Regions from separate parts of the Streptomyces sp. NBC_00669 genome, predicted to be linked through region 1. Evidence: riboswitches for the same ligand, from Rfam matches in the RefSeq annotation. Region 1 holds a riboswitch; the other holds the start of a gene.
The links. A riboswitch is a leader RNA that binds a small molecule or an ion and turns the genes downstream of it on or off. The one in region 1 is predicted to bind S-adenosylmethionine.
Positions count from the first base shown of each region.

Region 2: linked by a shared signal. The riboswitch ahead of OG896_RS32820 (putative leader peptide) and the one ahead of thrC (threonine synthase) in region 1 are both predicted to bind S-adenosylmethionine.

Region 1 covers NZ_CP109018.1:5,457,044-5,460,425, forward strand. Annotated here, with positions in the region: gene OG896_RS22870 (alpha,alpha-trehalose-phosphate synthase (UDP-forming)) at 1-801, opposite strand, end outside; gene OG896_RS22875 (glucosyl-3-phosphoglycerate synthase) at 873-1,838, opposite strand; SAM riboswitch class I at 2,023-2,154, shown strand; gene thrC (threonine synthase) at 2,173-3,382, shown strand, end outside.
Region 2 covers NZ_CP109018.1:7,766,080-7,769,461, forward strand. Annotated here, with positions in the region: gene OG896_RS32810 (amino acid ABC transporter permease) at 1-192, opposite strand, end outside; gene OG896_RS32815 (hypothetical protein) at 657-785, opposite strand; SAM riboswitch class IV at 1,006-1,121, shown strand; gene OG896_RS32820 (putative leader peptide) at 1,160-1,315, shown strand; gene OG896_RS32825 (LLM class flavin-dependent oxidoreductase) at 1,645-2,850, shown strand; gene OG896_RS32830 (NtaA/DmoA family FMN-dependent monooxygenase) at 2,889-3,382, shown strand, end outside.

The DNA of each region.
Region 1 (3,382 bases):
CATCCGCTCGCCGACGTCGGGCCGCTGCGAGCGCTCGCGCAGGAACTCCCCGTCGGCGCCCAGTCCGTGCACGCCCAGCCGGGTGGTCCGGCCGCGGTACGTGACCGCGTCGCCGTCGGCGGACACCTCGGCGCCCAGCACGTCGGCGCAGCACGCGGCGAACGCAGCGGCCCAGCGGCGGGTGAGGAACGCGGCCCGGTTGGCACCGAGGATGCCTTCGAGCAGGCGCGCGGCCACGTCGTCGGGCAGCAGGCGGAAGTAGTCCGGCGGGGCCCACGGCGTGTGCGAGAAGTGGCCGATCCGCAGGTCGGGGCGGCGCTCGCGGAGCAGCGCGGGCACCAGCGCGAGGTGGTAGTCCTGCACGAGGACGGCGGCGCCCTCGGCGGCCTCCTGGGCGAGCGCGTCGGCGAACGCCTCGTTGTACGCCTCGTAGGCGGCCCACTGGCCGCGGAACTCCTCGTCGAAGACCGGCTCGAACGGGGTCTGGTAGAGCAGGTGGTGCACGAACCACAGCACCGAGTTCGCGATGTCGTTGTACGCCGAGTGGAACACCTCCGGCGGCACCGCGATCATCCGCACCCCGGGCTCGGCGACGCCGCGCCGCACCGCCTCCCGGTCACCCTCCGAGAGCGCCGCGCACACCCACACGGCGCCCGCGTCCGGGCCGATCGCGCTCAGCCCCGAGACGACGCCGCCACCACCGCGACGGCTCCCCAGGGTGCCGTCGGGTGCCACGGTGTACGACACCGGGCCGCGGTTCGACGCGACCAGAATCCGGGCACCCTGCGAAGATCCCTCCATGCCGCGAGCCTAGCCATTTACCGTGCAGCTCAAACGTGTATTCGGTGCCCTTCGCCCGTCGCGACGCCGCGCTACGCCGCCCGGCGGGCGAGGTATTCCGGCAGGACGCTCATGGGGGGCCGCTCCTCCGTGTCGACCGGGTGGGTGCTGGGGACGAAGGCGGCGCCGGAGCGGCCGAACTGCGTGAGCCGCGGCCGTACCAGTTGCCCCCGGGCGAGCCGGACCTGCGCGGTCCGGTAGATCGCCGCCGCCATCCGCCCGAGCGCCTGGCCGTCCTGGTGCCGGTGATGGCGCACCCCGACGTCGACCTGCCCGAGCGCGTCCAGCCCGACCAGGCCCAACGCATCGATGAGCATGCCGAGTTCGACGCCGTACCCGACCGGGAACGGGAGCCGTTCGAGCAGCGAGCGGCGGGCCGCGTACTCCCCGCCGAGCGGCTGGACGAAGCCGGCCAGCTGCGGCCAGTGCAGGTTGAGCAGGGGGCGGGCGACGAGTTCGGTGACGCGGCCGCCGCCCGCGGGCACCACGGTCCCGCCGGTCTCCAGCGGGCGGTCGTACATCGCCTTGACCAGCTGCACGGCGGGCTCGGTGAGCAGCGGCCCGACGATCCCGGAGACGAAGCGGGCGTCGAACCCGCGCAGGTCCGCGTCGACGAAGCAGACGATCTCGCCGCTGGTCACCAGCAGCGACCGCCACAGCACCTCGCCCTTGCCGGGCACGGCCGGCAGCCGCGGCAGGATCGCGTCCCGGTCGACCACGCGGGCGCCCGCCGCGGCGGCGACCTCGGCCGTACGGTCGGTCGAGCCGGAGTCGACGACGACCAGCTCGTCCACCAGCGGCACTTGCGCGGACATCAGGTCCCGGCGGATCGCGGCCACGATGGCACCGACGGTGGCCTCCTCGTCCAGCGCCGGCAGCACCACGCTGACCGTGCCCTGGCTGCCGGCCGCGCGTTTGGCGGCGAGCAGCAGGTCAAGCGGCCGGTCGGCGGCCGACCACGACCTCCCGCGCAGCCAGTGCTCCACCTCGTCGAGCACGTGAGTCCTCTCCCTCGGACACGCCCTGATGCCCGGCGTGTGATCCATCTCGCGGTGCGGACGACTATCTCAACCGCCGCCCGTGTCGGTTACAGTCTTGAACAACGCGTGACGCCACCGCATGCCGGGGGCGTGGCGCGTGACAAACGCGACGGGTGCGGTCCGTACCGCCCGGTCGCCATACCGCTCATCCAGAGGGGCAGAGGGAACGGCCCGTAGAAGCCCCGGCAACCCTCCCGCCGACCGCGAGGTCAAGCACGGTGGGGAAGGTGCCAATTCCGTCTCGTGACGCGCCCGCGTGCGAGGAAGATGAGGAGAAAGGGCCTCGCCTGTCATGGCTGCGCAAACCGTCGCAAGTACCACCACCACCGACTCCGCCCTCGGCGCCCAGGGTGCCCAGGACGCCGGAGCACCCGCACCGTTCGGACCGGCCGCCGCGCTGTCCTGCCGGGAGTGCGGCACCCGCTACCCGCTGAGCCCGGTCTTCGCCTGCCTGGAGTGTTTCGGGCCGCTCGAAGTGGCCTACGACCTGCCGACCGGCGACCCCGAGGCGCTGCGCGCGCGGATCGAGGCCGGGCCGACCAACATCTGGCGGTACGCCCCGCTGCTGCCGGTGCCGGTCGACGTCGCTACCAAGCCGAACCTCAACCCCGGCTGGACCAAGCTCGTCAAGGCCGACAACCTCGCCCGAGAACTGGGCATCACCGGCGGCCTGCACGTCAAGGACGACTCCGGCAACCCCACCCACTCCTTCAAGGACCGGGTGGTCGCGATCGCGCTGGAGGCCGCCCGCACCTTCGGCCTCACCACGCTGTCCTGCTCCTCCACCGGCAACCTGGCCGGCGCGGTCGGCGCCGCGGCCGCCCGGGCGGGCTTCCGCTCCTGCGTGTTCATCCCGCACGACCTGGAGGCCGGCAAGGTCGTGATGGCCGCGGTCTACGGCGGCGAACTGGTCGGCATCGAGGGCTCCTACGACGACGTGAACCGCTTCTGCTCCGAGCTGATCGGCGACCCGATCGGCGAGGGCTGGGGCTTCGTCAACGTCAACCTGCGGCCGTACTACGGCGAGGGCTCCAAGACGCTCGCCTACGAGATCGCCGAGCAGCTCGGCTGGCGGCTGCCGGACAACCTGGTCATCCCGATCGCGTCCGGCTCGCAGCTCACCAAGATCGACAAGGGCCTCAAGGAGCTGATCGCGCTCGGCCTGGTCGAGGAGAAGCCCTACAAGATCTACGGCGCCCAGGCCGAGGGGTGCTCCCCGGTGTCGGCGGCCTTCAAGGCCGGGCACGACGTCGTGCGGCCGGTGAAGCCGGACACCATCGCCAAGTCGCTGGCGATCGGCAACCCGGCGGACGGCCCGTACGTCCTGGACATCGCCCGGCGCACCGGCGGGGCCGTGGAGGACGTGAACGACGAGCAGATCGTGGACGCGATCAAGTTGCTCGCGCGGACCGAGGGCATCTTCGCCGAGACCGCGGGCGGTGTGACCGTCGGCGTGCTGAAGAAGCTGATCGAGTCCGGGCAGCTCGACCCGGCCGCCGAGA
Region 2 (3,382 bases), 2.3 Mb from region 1:
GACGAGCAGCACGGCCGCGGAGATCCACTGCCCCGGGCGGCGCAGCGGCACCAGCCGTGCGGCGAGCAACTCCCGGTCGTCCGGGCGGGTGTCCAGGGGCCGGGGCCCAAGTGCCCGAGCGGAACTGTCGGTTACGGGCGGGGGATGATCGGGCGCGGCCGTGGCCGGACCTGAGGTGTCGTGCTGGGGCATCGTCGGTGTTCCCGTCTCGTCGGGGACCGCGGCGACGGCGCGTGCGGACGCGACGGCCCCGCGCGGGGGCCGGTCTGCCGCAGCGGGCCACCGGGAGGGAGGGGAGGAAGTCGGCTGAAGTCGAGGGAAGTCGGGGAAAGTCAGGGAAAGTCGGGAAGGAACTCGGGGAAGGCGCCCGCCGCGAAGGAAGACGGCGCACGCGGTCCGACCGCGCGTCGATCACGGACGCCACGTCATCCGCGGTGCAGTGGAAGGGAGTTCGGGGTGGGGCGGGCAGGGCCGTACGTCGGCCGGGCCGACCCGGATGCGGGGGAGGGGCGCCGTACGCGGACGGACGGCGGTTCCGCGGGTCCCGCGGGTCCACGCTCAGGCGGGCGGCGTTGCCTCGCCCCAGCGATCAGCGGATGTCAGCCGGCAGCTTTCAACCAGCGTTCGGACAGCGGTTTTCCCAGTGCCGGCAGCGGTCAGCGGACCGCGAGCGTTCCCGGACACAGCGCGCTGCAGACCCGGAGCAGATCGACGTGCCGCCGGACCACCCGGGTCTGGGCGAAGCCGCGGGGGCAGAGCGCGAGGTCGCGTCGATGTGCGTCCATGCCCGTCCCCTCGCTCTCGCGGTGCCGCCGGCGTCGGGTGTCCCGGCCGGTCGTGTCGGTCGCATCGGGCCTGTTGACAGCACCCGTGTCCACAGCACGTTAACCGCAGGGCGGCGGTCAGACAATCCCCCTCGGTGCCGCACGCCGTCCGGAGCGACGGAGGTCACTCCCGCCGGGAGGGGATTGTGTTCGACCGCGCGACGGAGTTACCGTGCTTGCAGGTCATGAGCGTCAGCAACCAAGGCCCTGGCCGGCTGACCGGCAACCCTCCTGTCGCGGTGGGGTGCTCCAGGTGACGACCCGGCGGAGCCGAAGACGGCTCGGCAAGCGCGAGCTCGAACAGGCGTGAGCCGATCGAGGTGGGAGGTGGCGAAGTGCGCGGCAGCAGCGAGCAGTTGATGTCCGGCAACGCCCCCGTCACCGCCTCCGGCATCGTCACGTACTCACGGCGCCACATCGACCTGCAACGTGTCGCCGGCGCCCTGTGTCCGGGCGCGTCGACGGTCCGGCCGCCGCGTCAGGCCGGCTGACCCTTCCGCACCCCGCGCTCCGCGCGCACCCCTCCCTTCCGCCGACCCACCCGGGGACCCCGTTCCCGGCGCGGGCCCCGTCCGGTACCCGTTCGGCCTGCCCTCGTCGTACGCGGCACGCAGCACGCCGCGCATGCCGTGCCCGCCGCACCCCGCACTCCGCACGCCCCGCACGGTCCCGTCGGCCCCGCGCATCACGTACTCCGTCCAGTGCCGTACGGCGTACACCCCCGTCGTACGCCCACGCCGTACGCCCCGCCCACCTCACGCCCCGACCTCCACGTCCCGGCCACGCGCCCGCGGCCGTCCGAGCAGGAAGCGGTACGTCCATGTCCCGATCCACCACCCCCCTCCACCTGGCCGTCGCCCTCGACGGCGCCGGCTGGCACCCCGCGGCCTGGCGGGAGCCCGAGGCCCGGCCCGCCGACCTGTTCACCGCGTCGTACTGGGCCGACCTGGCCGCCGAGGCCGAACGCGGCCTGCTGGACCTGGTCACCATCGAGGACTCGCTCGGCCTGCAGTCCACCCTGCTCACCGGCCCCGACGAGCGCACCGACCAGGTGCGCGGCCGGCTGGACGCCGTACTGACCGCGGCCCGGATCGCGCCGCTGACCCGGCACATCGGCCTGCTGCCGGTCGCGGTGGTCACCCACACTGAGCCGTTCCACCTGTCGAAGGCCGTCGCCACCCTCGACTACGTCAGCGGCGGCCGGGCCGGAGTGCAGGTGCGGGTCTCCGCCCGGGCGGACGAGGCCGCGCACTTCGGCCGGCGCAGCCTGCCGCGGCTGCCGGTCACCGAACTGGACTCGCCCGCCGGACGCGCGCTGCTGGCGGAACTCTTCGGCGAGGCCGCCGACTACGTCGAGGTGGTGCGCCGGCTGTGGGACAGCTGGGAGGACGACGCGGAGATCCGCGACGTGGCCACCGGCCGCTTCATCGACCGCGACAAGCTGCACTACATCGACTTCGAGGGCCCGCACTTCAGCGTCAAGGGCCCCTCCATCACGCCGCGCCCGCCGCAGGGCCAGCCGGTGGTGGCCGCGCTCGCGCACCGCACCGAGCCGTTCCGGCTGGTCGCCGGATCGGCCGACCTCGGCTTCACCACCCCGCACGACACCGGCCAGGCGACGGCGATCGTCACCGAGATCCGCGAGGCGCAGGAGCGGGCCGGCCGGGCCGGCGAGACCGTTCACGTCTTCGCGGACCTGGTGGTCCTGCTCGACGAGGAACCCGGCCGCGCCGCCGAGCGCCGGGCCCGGCTGGACGCCCGGCTGGACGCGCCGTACGCCGGCGACGCCCTGGTCTTCGCCGGCACCTCCGCCGAACTCGCCGACCAGCTGGAGGAGTTCGCCCGGTCCGGGCTGACCGGGTTCCGGCTGCGGCCGGCCACCCTGCCGTACGACCTGGCGCGGATCAGCCGCGACCTGGTGCCCGAACTCCAGCGCCGCGGGGCCTTCCGCGAGGCGTACCAGGCCGACACCCTGCGCGGCCTGCTCGGACTGCCGCGCCCGGCCAACCGCTACGCCCCCGCCTGAGCCCCACCCCGCGCGAAGCCCCAGGAGGCAGACCCCGCATGAGCAGCACGCCCAAGCAGATCCATCTCGCCGCACACTTCCCCGGCGTCAACAACACCACCGTGTGGAGCGATCCGGCGGCCGGCAGCCAGATCGACTTCAGCTCCTTCGTCCATCTGGCGCAGACCGCGGAACGCGCCAAGTTCGACTTCCTGTTCCTGGCCGAGGGGCTGCGGCTGCGCGAGCAGGGCGGCCGCATCCACGACCTGGACGTGGTCGGCCGGCCGGACACGTTCACCGTGCTCGCGGCGCTCGCCGGGGTCACCGACCGGCTGGGCCTGGCCGGCACCATCAACTCCACCTTCAACGAACCGTACGAGGTGGCAAGGCAGTTCGCCTCCCTCGACCACCTGTCCGCAGGCCGCGCCGCCTGGAACGTGGTCACCTCGTGGGACGAGTTCACCGGGCAGAACTTCCGCCGCGGCGGCTACCTGGCCCGCGAGGACCGCTACGAGCGCGCCCGCCAGTTCCTCACCGCGGTAAGGGAGTTGCT